3 regions of the Gracilibacillus caseinilyticus genome follow, and region 2 is predicted to be linked to each of the others. Evidence: predicted binding sites of a transcription regulator. Region 2 holds the regulator's gene; each other region holds the start of a gene.
What was found. The regulator CtsR, encoded in region 2, represses protease genes until heat stress. The targets are predictions, from matches to a motif close to ATGGTCAATAAAGGTCAAACA.
Positions count from the first base shown of each region.

Region 1 (5,524 bases), 710 kb from region 2:
TGTGTTTGTACCGATCCGAATCTCAGATGAAAAACATGTGGTCACAGTGACGGCAACTGGTACGACAGAAGCCCCGTGCTTTCTAATAGAAGGACAGCTTGTACAGAGAAAAGATGATCTGATTGCAAGGATTGCTGCGATTTTTGCTTGGGATCAGGATTTAAACAAAATTGGTCAATTTTTTAAAGAAACAGATTTGGCCGTTTTGTTCGATCAATATCCCGCTACACCATTGATTCGGGAGTTTGATCCTTTTAGCAACTTAGTGAAAACAATTATCCATCAGCAATTAAATATGTCATTTGCGCAAGTTTTGACATTGCGATTTGTCACCACTTACGGTGAAAAAGTCGATGATGTGTGGTTTTATCCTACACCAGAGCTAGTGGCAAAGATTCCATATCAAGAGCTGCAGGACATGCAATTTAGCCGTCGTAAGGCAGAATATGTGATAGATACGGCAAAGAAAATCGTTGATGACGAATTAGATCTATATTCCTTCTATGACAAAACAGATCAGGAAGTTATGAAGGAATTAGTGAAAATTCGTGGCATTGGTGCATGGACTGCTCAAAACTGGCTGATGTTCTCACTCGGAAGGCAGGACCACTTTCCGTCAAGCGACATCGGGGTTCAGAATGCGCTCAAACAATACTTTGGACTTGATAAGAAACCGACAGCACAGCAATTAGAGGAATGGAACCAGTTATGGAAACCATATCGCTCTTATGCTGCCATGACTTTATGGCGGAGTATTGAAGAGCCTTAAGATGGAATGTTGACCATCAGCTGTTTATACGTGTTAGCTTGTTCTTTGTCGCCTTTTGCCACGTAACTCTTGTAGAGATATTGGATAGGCGCTGGATCATTCGGAGATAACTCCATTTCCCATTCAAAACAGGCAATAGCTTTATCATATTGCTCCAAGTCATAATAGATTTCACCTAAGGCAAATTGCTGATCAGGGTTATCCGATAATTGCCTCATTTTCTTCAGCTTCTTAATAATCGGTAGCTCTGTAGTATCCAGGTAATGTAATATCTCATTAAGTGAGAGAACGGGTAGTAACTTTTTGATGGTATGCTGTAATACCTTTTCTAATTGAACGGTATCATCCCGGTACATTGTCAAAATTTTAGCAAGTACTTGTTGATAATGACTGGTAAGCTCCTGTGATGACATTTTCTCGATGGCTGTTTCGAAAAGTGTCAGATCGGGTTCGCTATCTTCTTTCAAGTGAAATCGTAAAATGGAGAGATATCCGCCCAGCTCCACCAGTTTTGCGATGATGTCATCCGGTTTCTGATAATGATCAAGCATTTTCTCCCAAAATACAATCTGATCAGGCTTGTTAAGCAATTTCTCAGTCAGCGGCGCAACCGACGTCATAGATGTTAAGGCGGAACGAGTGACAAAATACAAGTACAACTGATCAAATTGACGATTATCTATATCGTATTGTCGTAATAGTGAATTTATGACTGATTTAGGGTAATTTTGGTCAAAGAACATGGATTCCAAGTAGAGGGGATCAGACCACTGTTCTGTTAGTCTGTCAATGTTTTTATACATTTCGCTGTACTTCTGAAAGTCAAAGTGATGGAGCATATCCTTGGCGAACGTGTCATTCGGGCGGACCTGAACATAATTGACAAGTAAACGGTAAGCTTTCAAGAGTGAGCCGTTGCGTCGATGGTGATAAAAGGCTTTTTTGCATTGTGCCTGGATTTTTTTCTCATCGATATAATTATCAAACATCGCAAGAACATAGAGCATTTCTGTTTCACTATATTTGTCATTAAGCTTTTGAAACATATGATTGTTGGAAGTAAGTCGGTATACTTCATCTTTGGAAAGCAATGCTTTGGTAAGAGGATGATCATCTTCAAATGAGTGGCCATTTCTGAGTGCATATTTTAGAAAGGATGTCAGACGTATAGCAGTTGTTTTTTTTGCGTTAATATAGCGGTCTTTATAGAAAAATAAGAAGTACGTTTGGTTATTCGTCACCTGGACTTCTATGAGTTTTGCTTGGCGATAGACCCACATATTCGATACAGTAGCGGGTGTTGTTTTTTTGTGATGCATAAGCTGGATAGTTGTCATATTCGAAACAACTCCTTTTTTCCTGATTACCTTTAGTGTAGCACAAATACATCCAGACGGAAAGTTGATCATTTTGTAAAGTTTTTGTAATGTTTCTCGCGAATCACGGGCAGAATGCAGGTTGTATGGTATGCTAGATTAAAAGTTTACTAGGGGGATATCTGTGCTAAAAGAATTAATGTGGTCACTGGCTTTAGCATTGTTGTTGATTTTTATTCCTTTTAGTGTCGCGATGTAACAGAGAACTGAATAGATGATTGAAACCCTGGATATGCTTGTTGGTAAAGCGTATCCAGGGTTTTTGTTGTTAGTAAGGGAAGTAAATAAACACAGTTATTTGAAAGTATGGTTTACGGTTTATATAAAGTGGAAGTGGAAATTTTGAAATGTTTAATATTCGTAGCAAAGCTCCGGCTTCCTGGGGGACGTCGATCTGCTTCCTCAGAAAGAAAAACCCGCTTTCCTGCGGGATGCGACCTGCGTCATGAGGGGAGTCTTCGTATATTTTCTACCCTTTATGGAAGTTCTACAACGATAGATACAGCTAATAGCAGTGGTTCTATGCATTATTCATAATTAGGATAACGTATGGGCACTTATGGTTCAGCCAAAATGCTCCCTGTTACATCAGTTGTAGAGCTTAAACAATAGCTTCATCCGCGCCCCACAGTACGCGAAATGATTGGCCCGAGCAATCTCCCAGCGCATGAATCATTTCAAAATTACCACTAAGCTAGTTTGCATACTTCAAAAAAATTTTGAGCAAAGATCTTGAAAGTCAAAAAAGGTCAGATTATAATAGAAAATAAGAAAGGTCAAATATAGTCAAAGTCAAATTTGATCTTTTCACTAATTGAAGGAGGAATGACAAATGAAATGTCAACATTGTGGAACTCGCGAAGCAACGATTAATGTGAACCTTCGATTTAATAATCAAACAGAATCTCTACATGTATGCGAAACTTGCTTTAACGATATAAAAAATCAAATGAAACAACCTTCAGGAATGTTCGGTGGGCAGGACTTAAGTGACTTCTTTAACGGATCAGCAAATGGTTCTGGCCAAGCACAGACACACACCCACAAGAAACAAGGTGGAAAAGGCAACGGCTTACTAGATCAGTTAGGGAAAAACTTAACAGATGCAGCTAGAGCTGGCTTGATTGATCCCGTTATCGGTCGTGATCAGGAAGTGAAACGTGTCATTGAAACACTAAACCGCCGTAATAAAAACAATCCAGTGTTGATTGGGGAACCTGGTGTTGGTAAAACGGCTATAGCAGAAGGACTAGCGTTGAAAGCAACCGAAGGAAATGTTCCTTCTAAATTGCTAGATAAAGAAATTTATATATTAGATGTAGCATCACTGGTTGCAAATACCGGAGTTCGTGGTCAATTTGAGGAACGTATGAAACAATTAGTCTCAGAATTGCAAGAGCGCCAAAATGTAATTCTTTTCGTCGATGAAGTTCATCTACTCGTTGGTGCTGGAACAGCTGAAGGCTCTCAGATGGATGCCGGAAACATTCTGAAGCCCGCACTAGCACGAGGTGAATTGCAATTAATCGGTGCCACCACATTGAAAGAGTATCGTCAGATTGAAAAAGACGCGGCATTAGAGCGACGTTTCCAGCCAATCATGGTGAAGGAGCCAACCTTAGCCGAAGCGGAACAAATTTTGCAAGGCTTAAGAGATCGTTATGAGAAGTTTCATAAAGTAAGCTATTCGGATGACGTGCTTCGGGCAGCAGTTAACTTATCGAAACGATATATTCAAGATCGTTTCCTTCCAGATAAGGCAATTGATTTAATTGATGAAGCTGGTGCCAGACTAAATCTTGATGTCAGTGAATCAGATGATGAGGCGATTCAAAAACGTTTAGACGAAATTGCCAAGGAAAAAACAGAAGCAGCCGAAAGAGAAGACTATGAGCGTGCAGCCAATCTGCGCCATCAGGAAATTAAGCTTGAGAAAAAGTTAGCAGAAACAAAAGAAGCTCCAAAAGCGGAAGTAACAGTAGAAGAAATTCAATTAATCATTGAAGAAAAAACGGGTATCCCCGTTCGAAAAATTCAATCAGACGAACAGTCTAAAATGAAGCATTTAGCAACTAACTTAGGCGAAAAAGTAATTGGACAAGAAGTAGCCGTAGAAAAAGTAGCCAAAGCTGTTCGTCGTAGTCGTGCCGGCTTGAAATCCAAACATCGTCCGATTGGTTCTTTCCTTTTTGTAGGACCTACAGGTGTTGGTAAAACCGAATTGACCAAAGCACTTGCTGAAGAATTGTTTGGTACGAAAGAGGCGATGATTCGTCTTGATATGAGTGAGTACATGGAGAAACACACGGTTTCTAAAATCATTGGTTCACCACCAGGTTATGTCGGTCATGAAGAAGCAGGACAATTAACGGAAAAAGTTCGCCGCAATCCGTACAGCTTGATTTTATTAGATGAAATCGAAAAAGCTCATCCGGATGTACAGCACATGTTCCTGCAAATCATGGAAGATGGTCATTTAACTGACAGTCATGGCAGAACCGTCAGCTTTAAAGATGCAGTCATTATCATGACAAGTAATGCTGGAACGGGAACAAAGAATATTACTGTTGGCTTTAACAGTGACAATAATGAAGCAGTTTCTACGTTGGAAAACTTAGGGGCATACTTCAAACCAGAATTCTTGAACCGTTTTGATGCGATCATTCCATTCAACGAATTGACACAGGACAACTTACTGAAAATTGTTGACTTAATGATCAATGAACTAACGGAACAATTAGAAGAAGCAGAGCTTGAAATTACCGTCAGTGAAGATGCTAAGAAATTCCTAGCTGATAAAGGATATGATCCACGATTCGGTGCTCGTCCACTGCGTCGGGTGATCCAGGACAAGGTCGAAAACGGCATTACTGATGTTGTTTTAGAAGAAGAGGATGTTACAAAAGTAGAGGTTGTATATGAAAACGAAGATATCGTTGTTCGCAAAAGCACTAGCTGATTAGCTAGTGCTTTTTTACATATAATGATGAAGTGGCCATAAAAATAGTGAAAGTGGCCATAAAAAGATGAAAAGTGACCATAAAACTAACGAAAGTGGCCATTAAATGATAAAAAGCGGCCATATAACATCAAAAAGTGGCCATAAAAATTTGCCGGGCAAATAAATAAGCACGAATGGCAGTTTTTTAACGAACCATTCGTACTTGCTTGGAATATTGTTTTATCATATGAAAGATTTGTCCATTTCATTACTAAAACATGAGACGAAATGTTAAAATGATGCAAGTAAACAGGTTTGGGTTTTTTCTTTTCGGGTTTTTCATTGAATGATCCTCCTTCATTTGCGTTTTAGCAAATCGAATAATTATCTGAACATCAATTTAAAAGTCAAGACAACACAAGTAAAGATATTCGGATT
Region 1 covers NZ_CP095072.1:327,155-332,678, reverse strand. The annotation lists gene MUN88_RS01555 (DNA-3-methyladenine glycosylase family protein) at 1-769, shown strand, start outside; gene MUN88_RS01550 (tetratricopeptide repeat protein) at 766-2,106, opposite strand; gene MUN88_RS01545 (ATP-dependent Clp protease ATP-binding subunit) at 2,978-5,104, shown strand.
Region 1: a site for CtsR is predicted at 2,881-2,901, ahead of MUN88_RS01545 (ATP-dependent Clp protease ATP-binding subunit). Genes of this name have one in related genera too.

Region 2 (5,524 bases):
TTGAGCACCACCAGATTCAGAGCTTCCTAACAGCTGAAGCACTTGTTGTCTTGCTTTATTTAAGCTAACACCTAGGTTATTCAATACTCGTGCAGCAACGCCTTCTCCTTCACGAATTAGACCTAAAAGGATATGTTCGGTGCCTACATAAGAATGTCCGAGCTTACGTGCTTCATCCATGGATAATTCGATTACTTTTTTTGCTCGAGGAGTATAATGAATCGTTTGCGAGACTTGATTGCCTTTGCCGATTAAAGATTCTACTTCATCTCTAATTTTATCTGCTCCAAGGCCAATTGCCTGTAAAGCCTTAGCAGCAATTCCTTCTCCCTCGCTAACGAGTCCTAACAAAATATGTTCAGTCCCTATATTATTATGCCCTAATCTAACTGCTTCCTCTTGTGAGAGTGCTAATACCTTTTGTGCTCTTTCTGTAAAACGTCCAAACATCATATTAATATTCCTCCTTCTGCTCCATTGTAAATCGTTCCCGAATTAAGGATGCACGAAAAACATCACGTTCATTCGGTGTTAGCATTTTTTTAGCATATTGTTGTAAAAATGCCGGCTGCGTTAAGACGACCAGTTCATTTAGAATCGACTTAGAGATATTATTTATAAATCCTAAATCAATTCCAAGTCGGACGTCCGATAGACATTTAGCCGTTTCCTTTGATTCTATGATCCGACTGTGCTGTAAAATTCCATAGGAGCGAAAAACGCGATCCTCCAACTCTAATGAAGACTGATCCAATAATATGGTGCGTGCATGTCGTTCATGTTCGATCAGCTTCTCCACGACACCTTTCAAATCCTCGATAATGTCTTCTTCGGAGCGGCCAAGCGTTATTTGATTGGAAATTTGAAAAATATTACCGATTGCTTCACTGCCTTCTCCATAAATCCCTCTTACTACCAATCCTAATTGATTAATAGCTGGCAGCATACGGTTTATTTTTCGAGTTAATGCAAGTGCTGGCAAATGCATCATAACAGAAGCTCTTAATCCTGTACCAACATTCGTTGGGCAAGATGTTAAATACCCTCTGTTTTCATCGAACGCATAATTGATTTTTGTTTCAAGCCAATCATCTAGCTCAAAGGCCTCCTGTAACGCTTTTTCCAGTTGAAAACCTGGAAAATATAGCTGCGCACGAATATGATCCTCTTCATTTACCATAATCGATACCTGCTCATTTTTTGAAATGAGCGAGGCACCATATTTCGATTTATCAGCTAAGTGTGGACTAATTAGATGCTTCTCTACTAACACTTGTTTCTCGGTGGAATTCAAATCTGCCATTCTGACAAATTCGAAGTCTTTATACTGATTATACGATTGGTGATTAAATTCATTTTTAAAAAATGAAAGGATATTATCCATTTGTTCTTCTTCTGCAATCAGCGGAAAAGGTGTATCTTCAAAGTTACGCGCCAACCGGACCCTGCTGCTCATTACAATATCACTATCTGGTCCATCGTCTTTGAGCCAGGGACTGATTGCTTCATTCATGAATTGCTCTAAACTCATGAATCTTCCCCCTCCTCTTCACGATGCAAGCTCTTTTCTACTGATTTTATTTGGTCACGGATCTGTGCCGCATCCTCAAAGGCTTCATCTGCTATTGCTTGCTGCAGCTTCACCTTTAAATCTCGTAATTTCTTCCGTTGATAAATATTAGAGCCTGCTCGTTTAGGTACTTTTCCTTCATGCAATGTATTGCCACTATGCACCTTTCGAAATAATGGGTTTAAATGATCGGCAAAGGTATGATAGCACGATGCACAACCAAATTTACCCAGTCTAGCAAACTGTTGATAGGTCATCCCACATTTGTCACACTGAAGTGTCTCTTCTTGCTTCCTTAGTGATTGCTGCTGCATCGTATTCGAACCTGTATTAAATAATCCTGATAACAGGTTATGAAGAGAATAGGCATCCTCTTCCTGAGAAACATAGCCTTTATCCTTTGCACACTGCTGACAAACATGGATTTCGCTTTTTTCCCCATTAATCACCTGGGCAAAATGAACGGTCGCCGGATTTTGATGGCATTCTTGGCATTCCACACCGTACACCTCCTAAAACTGATATTTTAATGAATTGAGCATGGCCGATAAAATGCGGGCACGCACTTCATCTCGAATCGGTAATTGAAACGGTAATGTACTGCGGTCAATGGCACTAACCATCAATTTTGCTTCCCTTTTCGTGATAAGTTCTTCTTCCAACAGTCGTTCCAATATATTAACAGCCTTTTGTTGTGAGATGCTTGGCTGAACCATTTCGATGATCTCATCAATTAACATTGCTTTATCTTCGTTGGTAATTCGACTAATTCGAATGTAGCCTCCACCACCGCGCTTGCTTTCAACCAGATACCCTTTCTCTAAGGTAAATCTGGTATTAATAACATAATTAATTTGAGAGGGTACACATTCAAAGCGATCTGCAATCTCACTACGTTTTATCTCGATGATTTTATGCTGATTACTTTTCATGATTGTTTTCAAATATTGTTCAATAATATCTGAAATATTTCGCATTTCCCCTCCTCCAATCTGACTTTGACTATATTTGACTATATACTTATTATACTTCAAGATCACGGGGTTGAAAACTATTTGGTCTTCTATATTATATCCGTTATTTTTTCCATTCAAACCATCAAGAACGAAAACGTATCTTAATTTTTTTGACACTTTCTTGCTCTAACAGCCATTCATATAAATTTTCCCGCTTCTTCTGATGTATTGCATCGATGTACATTTTAATTTTAGTAATTTCTGTATTCTCATTGTATATATCAAACTCACGTATTTCGATTGGAAAAGATTGCACCCGTTCGATAAATTTAGATGTATCTTTATTTTTGCTCAGTTTAACCTCAAAAATAATATAATGATTCTTGCGATGAAGCCGTTGTTCAAATTTATTTAAAACTACAAGGCTGATTAAAATGATCAATGTGGTGACAATCGCTTCTTTATACATACCAATCCCGACGATTAACCCTAAACCTGCCACCGCCCAAATAGAAGCAGCTGTTGTAAGACCACGAATTGTCCCACCATTGACAATGATCGTTCCAGCTCCTAGAAAACCGATTCCACTAATAACATACGATGGGATTCTCGCGGGATCGAATCGAACATTATCATAATGCTCAATAAAATAATCAAAGCCATTAATAGAAAGCAACATCATTAAACAAGAGCTGACACCCACTAATATATGTGTTCGAAATCCGGCTGAATGTTTGTTTACTTCCCTTTCAAATCCAATTAAGCCGGCCAATATAAGTGCAATCATTAATTTTGAAACAGATTCCATAAATGCAGCATCAAAAATCTGATCCATGGCAACTTCCCCCTTTTCACTTTGAATATATGACGAGAGCATATACTTCTTATACCCTAAAATCATTGATTTATATCAACGAAGTGGACATAAAGGGGCACTGTTCGCATTTAGAAAAGCGCAAGCGCCTGTTTAGAAACGTAGCGACTGGACGGCATCAACTGAGATAAAGGAATCACAGTGGGCAAGTGATGTCGATGATGACTTTCGCCCAAGGGCATAAGGTCGACTAGGCCTCTGGTTATCACCAATCGGCAAGTCTTCTTTATCGTAGGGCGATGCAGGAAGTCGCCTAGTTTCTGGGCACTTGCGCTGGACATGGCTGTTCATGTTAGAAAGCGGTACGAAACCTTAAAATTTTATACTTTCTTACCTGTTAAAAAAAGTCGGGAAAATATGTCTGCTGCTCAGGTATGATCATCTCTAACTGTTCAACTGCTAAAGCATCTCCATGAATCAAGCCTGCTTCCCACAGTGCAAATGGTCGTTTGTAACCAAAGAAAAGTTGCACCAGCTGTTGAACAGCTATTTTCACTTTTACAACCTTTGGTTCTGCATGCGTACGCTTCATAACAATGCTATCTTCCAAGTCGTGGGACACCAGAAACACGCCATTATTTTCTTCTAAAAATATGTCTGACACTTCGATTTCAAAATGGATTTTATTATGGTCGACTATTGAAAAAGGATACTGTTCGAAGAAAGCATCAACATCCACAATCCGCGCCATAAAATAAGGCAACTGCTTTTGCTCGAATCTTGGTTCATTTACAAGTAAGGGCAATGGGTCATCTGGAGGAACAGGCATCTCTACATTATGTACCATTGAATCATGATGCTGGATAAACTGATATAGTAAGTGGCGGGCATTTACATTCACAAACGCCATATCATAAACGGTGAACCGATTCTGCTTGATATTGAATAGAATATATCCAATTGGCGTTTGATCCGTTTCATACGCAAATGCGATGTGAGTATCTTTCTGCTTTAATGTTCGATAATTCCACCAATGCTCTGTTCGATGAAGTGTACCTGTATACTTATCTGTATACATTTGATAGATGGTGTTTAAAGTAGAAATTGTTTCTTCCCCTTTACTGACTCTTCTAACACTGCCTTGACCGTTCCAATCGTTTTGAAATGAATCAATTGGAATATTGTATGTAGTGCGATCAAACGTTAATTCCCAGCCATATTTTCGATAAAAGGGTACAGAGAATGGGTGTAAATAAGAGATACTTTGTTGTTGTTGCCTCATTTCTGTTAAAAGTTTGTATAACAATGCTTTTATTTTTCCACCTCTACGATACTCTGGCCAAGAAGCAACCGATCCGATACCACCCATTTTTAATGGTTTACCATGCAGATTAACAGTTAGTGGAATAAGGTGGGCTTTAGCAGCTAACTGATTATCTACTATCCATCCCCATACTTTATCTTCTTTCATTTGTTCTGCTTTTTCCTGTTTTTCTTCTTGTGTTAACTTATATTGAAATGCATACTCAGATAAGCCAAGAATCTCATCAGTATAGGAACTATTTAAGCAAATCATCCTTTCCATTGACCATTCCTCCTTCTATAATATGTATTTTAGCACATTTTAAATTACGATTGTTTACTAATCTTAAACAAGAAAAGCTGAGTAAATTCGTCTTGTGCTGCATTTATTAAATATATCTTTTGATAAATAAATTCTAAACGCTTGGAATTACAAAATTTTTGTGCATAATAAGAAAAAACGAGCATAAATCCGCTCGCTCCTAACTGACATAAGGATATATACAACTGCCTTTAATACGGATTGTGTAACTAGCATAACGGTTATTTTGAAATATTGTTAGTGGAAGGATATCTCTCCAACCAAGTCCACAAGACGCGGAGTATATTTCCGGAGCTTTGCTAAACATATAAAACATTTCAAAATAATAACTTAAACATACGTAAAGGAATCACGGTGAGTTTGCGTAGCAATGACGACTTATCATAGTCCGTAGTGCGATGATGAAATCACCTAGTTTCTAGGGGTCGAGAGGAGTGGTCTAGACCGATAAGCGTCGGTTCATTTTTATATGTTGTTATCACACAAAAAAAACATCCCAGTCCTTCGACTGAGATGTTTTGGTTTGCCTGGCAACGTCCTACTCTTGCAGGGGCGCGAGC
Region 2 covers NZ_CP095072.1:1,035,431-1,040,954, forward strand. The annotation lists gene clpC (ATP-dependent protease ATP-binding subunit ClpC) at 1-453, opposite strand, end outside; gene mcsB (protein-arginine kinase McsB) at 455-1,531, opposite strand; gene mcsA (protein-arginine kinase activator protein McsA) at 1,528-2,070, opposite strand; gene MUN88_RS05110 (CtsR family transcriptional regulator) at 2,083-2,547, opposite strand; gene MUN88_RS05115 (MgtC/SapB family protein) at 2,669-3,361, opposite strand; gene MUN88_RS05120 (GNAT family N-acetyltransferase) at 3,738-4,925, opposite strand; rRNA gene rrf (5S ribosomal RNA) at 5,490-5,524, opposite strand, start outside.

Region 3 (5,524 bases), 1.4 Mb from region 2:
CTTTTGCTATGTCTAATCCGTTAGTTCTGTCTTTCTATTCTTTGCCGCAAAGACATACTCCCTCAATTTCACTCGATTTATTACAAATGCTCGTTTATTCTCAGGATTTCAAATCACTTACTCCCGCATGCCGATCATATAATCATTAAGACAGGACTAATCGGTAATGCCTGGTTTGCTTTATACTACTATTTCCGAAAGATTTCGTATGGAAGATTGCAGTTATTTAATTAATCTCTTAAACCATTCTCATTGGTTACAAATGAGAGAAGACGTTCTATGATGATTCACATACATTCCAGATAGAATATTTCCAAGTGATAACTTTTTTTGATTATTTGAAGGATTTTGATTTCCTGTATAGAAATGATAGTTAGTGGATTATTTTTATTATAAAATGAAGCTAATTTGTTTGTTCACATCTAAATAAAAAGGATGGGAGTTTTATAAAAATGGACTTTATTATACCTGAAGAGAAAAAAACTAGAGTCATTATTAATACGGACGCCAAGAATGAAGTGGATGATCAGTTTGCAATTGTTCATGCAATTCTATCCTATTCATTTGAAATTCATGGAATCATTCCTGCACATTTCGGTAATCACAAATCAAATACAAGCTTACAAGACAGTTATGACGAAACAATGTTACTGCTAAACTTAATCGGATGTAACAATAAATTTCGTATCGAAACTGGCGCAGCACACGCAATGCCAGATGAAGAGACAGCTAAAGATTCACCTGGAGCGAGATTAATTATTGAAGAAGCACTAAAAAAGGATAATCGTCCTCTATATATAGCATTCTATGGACCACTTACGGATATGGCCTCTGCGTTACTAATAGAACCAAAGATTGCACAAAAGAATATAAAGGTGATCTGGATCGGTGGAGGAGATTGGCCATCTGGAGGTCGCGAATATAATGTATCAAACGATATTCATGCAGCAAATGTAGTACTCAAATCTAACCTTGAAGTATGGCAAATACCTAGAAATGTCTATCGCATGATGCCTGTTAGCTATGCAGAGCTGATGGACAAAGTATATCCAAATGGAGAAATTGGTAAGTATCTAGTAGAACAGGTTATAGATTTTAACAATGAAAGTGTATCAAGACCTTCAGAATACCGAATACTAGGTGATTCACCAGCTGTTGGTGTATTATTATTTGACGATTGCGGTAAATGGAAATGGGAGCCTGCTCCAGTTTTTGATCAAAATATGAATTATGTTCATTCCGGTAAATATCGTCCAATCAAAGTGTATGAAACGATTGATTCTCGATTTATCCTTGAAGATTTCTATGCAAAGTTAAAACTATTTTTCAAAAAAAGCACCGAGAATGATGAAAGCAAAACAAAAATAGAAAAAGCTTAATATAATGAATTAAGCTTTTTCCATTTACAGATAACGCGCCCGGAGGGATTCGAACCCCCGACACATGGTACCGGAAACCATTGCTCTATCCCCTGAGCTACGGGCGCATATTTATAATGTGCGCACCATTAAAAACGCGACAAGAATAATTATAACCAATTCTTCGTATAATTTCAATACATACCTCACAAGATAAATATTTATGGCGAAACGTTTAAAGCAGAAGGGTTAAGGGTAGGATGAAATTAGACAATCAAATCTTTTGACCTTTTTTGACCTTTCCGTTAAGATGAAATTAGTAAATGAAACTATGTGTATTGAAGGAGGAATTTTCAATGAATTTAATTCCAACAGTTATTGAACAAACAAACCGAGGCGAACGTGCATATGACATTTATTCTCGCCTATTAAAAGACAGAATTATTATGCTAGGAAGCGGCATTGATGACAATGTGTCTAACAGTATTGTAGCACAATTGTTATTCTTAACGGCAGAAGATCCTGATAAAGATATTTCTTTATACATTAACTCACCAGGTGGTTCCATTACAGCAGGTATGGCCATCTATGATACGATGCAATTCATCAAACCTAATGTTTCTACCATCTGTATCGGTATGGCGGCCTCTATGGGTGCTTTCCTACTTGCAGCAGGTGAGCCTGGTAAACGTTATGCACTGCCAAACAGTGAAGTAATGATTCACCAGCCACTAGGTGGTACACAAGGTCAAGCGTCTGATATTCAGATTCATGCAAATCGTATTATCGAGATGCGTAAAAAACTAAACCAAATCCTTGCGGAACGAACTGGTCAACCGCTAGAAGTAATCGAAAAAGATACAGATCGTGATAATTTCATGACGGCTGAACGTGCAAAAGAATATGGGTTAATCGATAAAGTAATGGAACACAAACCATCTGATTTAAATTAAGTTAGGTTAGAAAAAGTGGCGTAGTTTTTACTCGCCACTTTTTTTGTTTATACGTACGGAGCAGTATACAAAAACATGAATAATTTCATAATTACCACTAAAATGACCTCTAAGCCAGTTGACATAATTCGTATTACAGATAGTTGTATATATACTTACGTTAGTTAGGCCGGGCGGGTTTGCCCGGTCTTTTTCTTCTTAATTAATTCCTTCAGCAAATGTCGATAATTCCGCAAGTGCTTCTTCCTCATCACTTCCATCAGTAATAATTTTAATACTGCTGCCTTTTGATAACGCTAAACTCATTAAACCCATAATACTTTTTGCATTAATCTGCCTGTTTTCCTTCTCGATGAAAATTTCAGACGTGAAGCTGTTTGCTTTCTGAACAAATTGAGCTGCTGGTCTTGCTTGTAAACCCGGTTCTACACCAATAACAATTTCTTTCTCTAACATGATTTACCCCTCCCGAAAGTAAGCGTTATCATTTTATCTTATTATAAGATAACCCATATTATTCCTATTATGCAAGTATCAACATTTCCAAAAGGTAAACTTCTGCGCGATTTAAATCCCGCAGAAGTTAACTTCAACACAAATGCTACTGACTCGATACTTCCTCATTTCTTAACTGGTCAGCAAATTGATCGATTTTTTTCAAACGATGGTTAATACCCGACTTACTTATCTTCCCGCCAGACACCATTTCACCTAATTCTTTAAGTGACACATCCTGATGCTCCATCCGTAAACGGGCAATTTCTTGTAATTTGTCAGGCAATGCCTCTAACCCGACTGTCTTATCAATAAATCGGATATTCTCCATCTGTCGAAAAGCAGCACCAATTGTTTTATTCAAATTAGCCGTTTCACAATTGACCAGTCGATTTACAGAATTACGCATATCACGCACGATTCTCACATCTTCAAATTTAAACAAAGCTTGATGTGCACCCATGTAATTCAACAGCTCGGTAATTTTTTCGGCTTCTTTAATATACGTGATAAAACCTTTTTTCCGTTCTAAAATACGTGCATGTAAGTTATATTCATTCAATAAATCACATAATGATTGATTGTGCTCTTCATGAAAATTATATATTTCTAAATGATAGGAAGAAGTTTCTGGGTTATTCACAGAGCCGCCAGCTAAAAAGGCGCCACGTAAATACGATCGTCTGCAACATTGCTTCTCCGTATACTTCGAAGAAATAGTTCGAATAAATTGTAATGGCTCTACTAATATTTCGAGATCATGGAGCATCTCCTTGACTCCTTCATTCATTCGCACGATATAGACGTTGTTTTTCTTCAATTTCATTTTCTTACGCACAAGTAACTCTACTGGTATATCATAAATGGATTTAATCAGCGTGTAAATCCGGCGCGCAATGGCAGCATTCTCTGTTTGAACGTCTAATGAATAGGCATTTCTTGACAACGAAATGGCTCCGTTCATCCGTATCAGTGCTGCTAATTCCGCTTGTTGGCAGCAATCATCACTTTCTATCTTTGTTAATTCTTTTTTTATATCTGCTGCAAAAGACAACTTTCTCCCTCCCCTCTACCACACAGAAAACTCCACTTGCTTATGTTAAGGAACAAAGCACATTAGCTACTTTATCCGTGTCATGCCGCAAGGAATGATTTAATTCTTTGACAATATCCGCTTCGATAATCTCGAGCCCCATATCACGCAACCTGTCCAGGTCGTATTTAACCGGTTCTGCATTCTCTTCTGCATAAACCATTTGTACATCCTTCGCGATCGTCTGATTGTGCACAATAACCGCCTGAATACAGTCATCCCCTATATGTTCGGTAATTGCTTTAACATGGTCAGATGCCGTATAATGATTTGTTTCACCAGCCTGAGTCATCACATTACAGACGTACACCACTTTCGCCTTGGTCGCACGTAATGCTTCTCCAATCTGAGGTACGATTAAATTAGGCAGCGTACTAGTATATAAACTGCCAGGTGCTATCACGACTAAATCAGCGTCATGAATCGCGGTTACTGCTTCTGGTAAAGGCAACACAGGGTTTGGCTTTAAAAATACTCGTTTAATCCGTTTATTCGCTTTAGGAATATTCGATTCCCCTACTACTACTTCACCATCTTCATATTCCGCATGCAAGAACATATTCTGATTCGCAATCGGATAAATATTTCCTTTGACGTTTAATACTCTCGATATTTCTTTTATTCCGTTATAGAAATCGCCTGTCACAGAAGTCATAGCAGCTAATAGCAGATTACCCATCGAATGACCGGAAAGACCATTACCTTTCGTAAAACGATGCTGAAATAAATCCATTAACATTGGTTCAACATCAGATAGTGCTGCAATGACATTCCGGATATCTCCTGGGGCAGGCATTTCCATTTCTGTGCGTAGTCGCCCGGAACTGCCACCATCATCTGCAACAGTTACAATTGCCGACAACTCGATGGGTTGTTGTTTTAAACCACGTAAGATAACCGGCATTCCTGTACCGCCACCAATGACGACGATTTTTTTTGGAGTCTTTGATGTCATAATTAACCCTTTCGTTTCTCTATATCACGATGACTAACATGTGTGACATAATTTTTTTGGAAATACTTTGCTAAATGTTCCGCTATCGCTACCGACCGATGTTGACCACCAGTACAGCCAATCGCAATGACCAATTGTGTCTTACCCTCACGTTTATACTGAGGCAGCATAAATTCTAACAGGTCAATCATCTTTTCGATAAATTTCTGTGTATCCGACCATTTAAAAACATATGATGAAACTTCTGAACTTAGTCCTGTCAGCGGACGCATCTGTTCGACATAATGTGGATTAGGTAAGAAACGAACATCAAAGACAAGATCTGCGTCAATTGGCAAACCATATTTAAAACCGAAGGAAAGTGTGTGAACTGAGAAAATCTCCTGGTCTTTTTTACTATATCGCTGCACTATTTCTTCACGTAATTCCTTTGGTTTCAATTGAGAAGTATCGATAAAATGCTGTGCACGCCCTCTTAATTCATCCAGTATTTTTCTTTCCGCATGAATCCCTTCTAATGGTAATCCATCTTGTGCCAATGGATGTGAACGTCGCGTTTCTTTATATCGTGAAACTAAGACGTGATCACTGGCATCCAGGAAAAGGATATGTTCTTCCAGCCATTTTTCCTGACCCAGGGCATCCAGTGCTTCAAAAAGAGTATCAAAAA
Region 3 covers NZ_CP095072.1:4,104,252-4,109,775, forward strand. The annotation lists gene MUN88_RS19790 (nucleoside hydrolase) at 453-1,379, shown strand; tRNA gene MUN88_RS19795 (tRNA-Arg) at 1,414-1,486, opposite strand; gene clpP (ATP-dependent Clp endopeptidase proteolytic subunit ClpP) at 1,715-2,311, shown strand; gene MUN88_RS19805 (HPr family phosphocarrier protein) at 2,510-2,767, opposite strand; gene whiA (DNA-binding protein WhiA) at 2,913-3,860, opposite strand; gene mgfK (gluconeogenesis morphogenetic factor MgfK) at 3,901-4,854, opposite strand; gene rapZ (RNase adapter RapZ) at 4,857-5,524, opposite strand, start outside.
Region 3: a site for CtsR is predicted at 1,639-1,659, ahead of clpP (ATP-dependent Clp endopeptidase proteolytic subunit ClpP). Genes of this name have one in related genera too.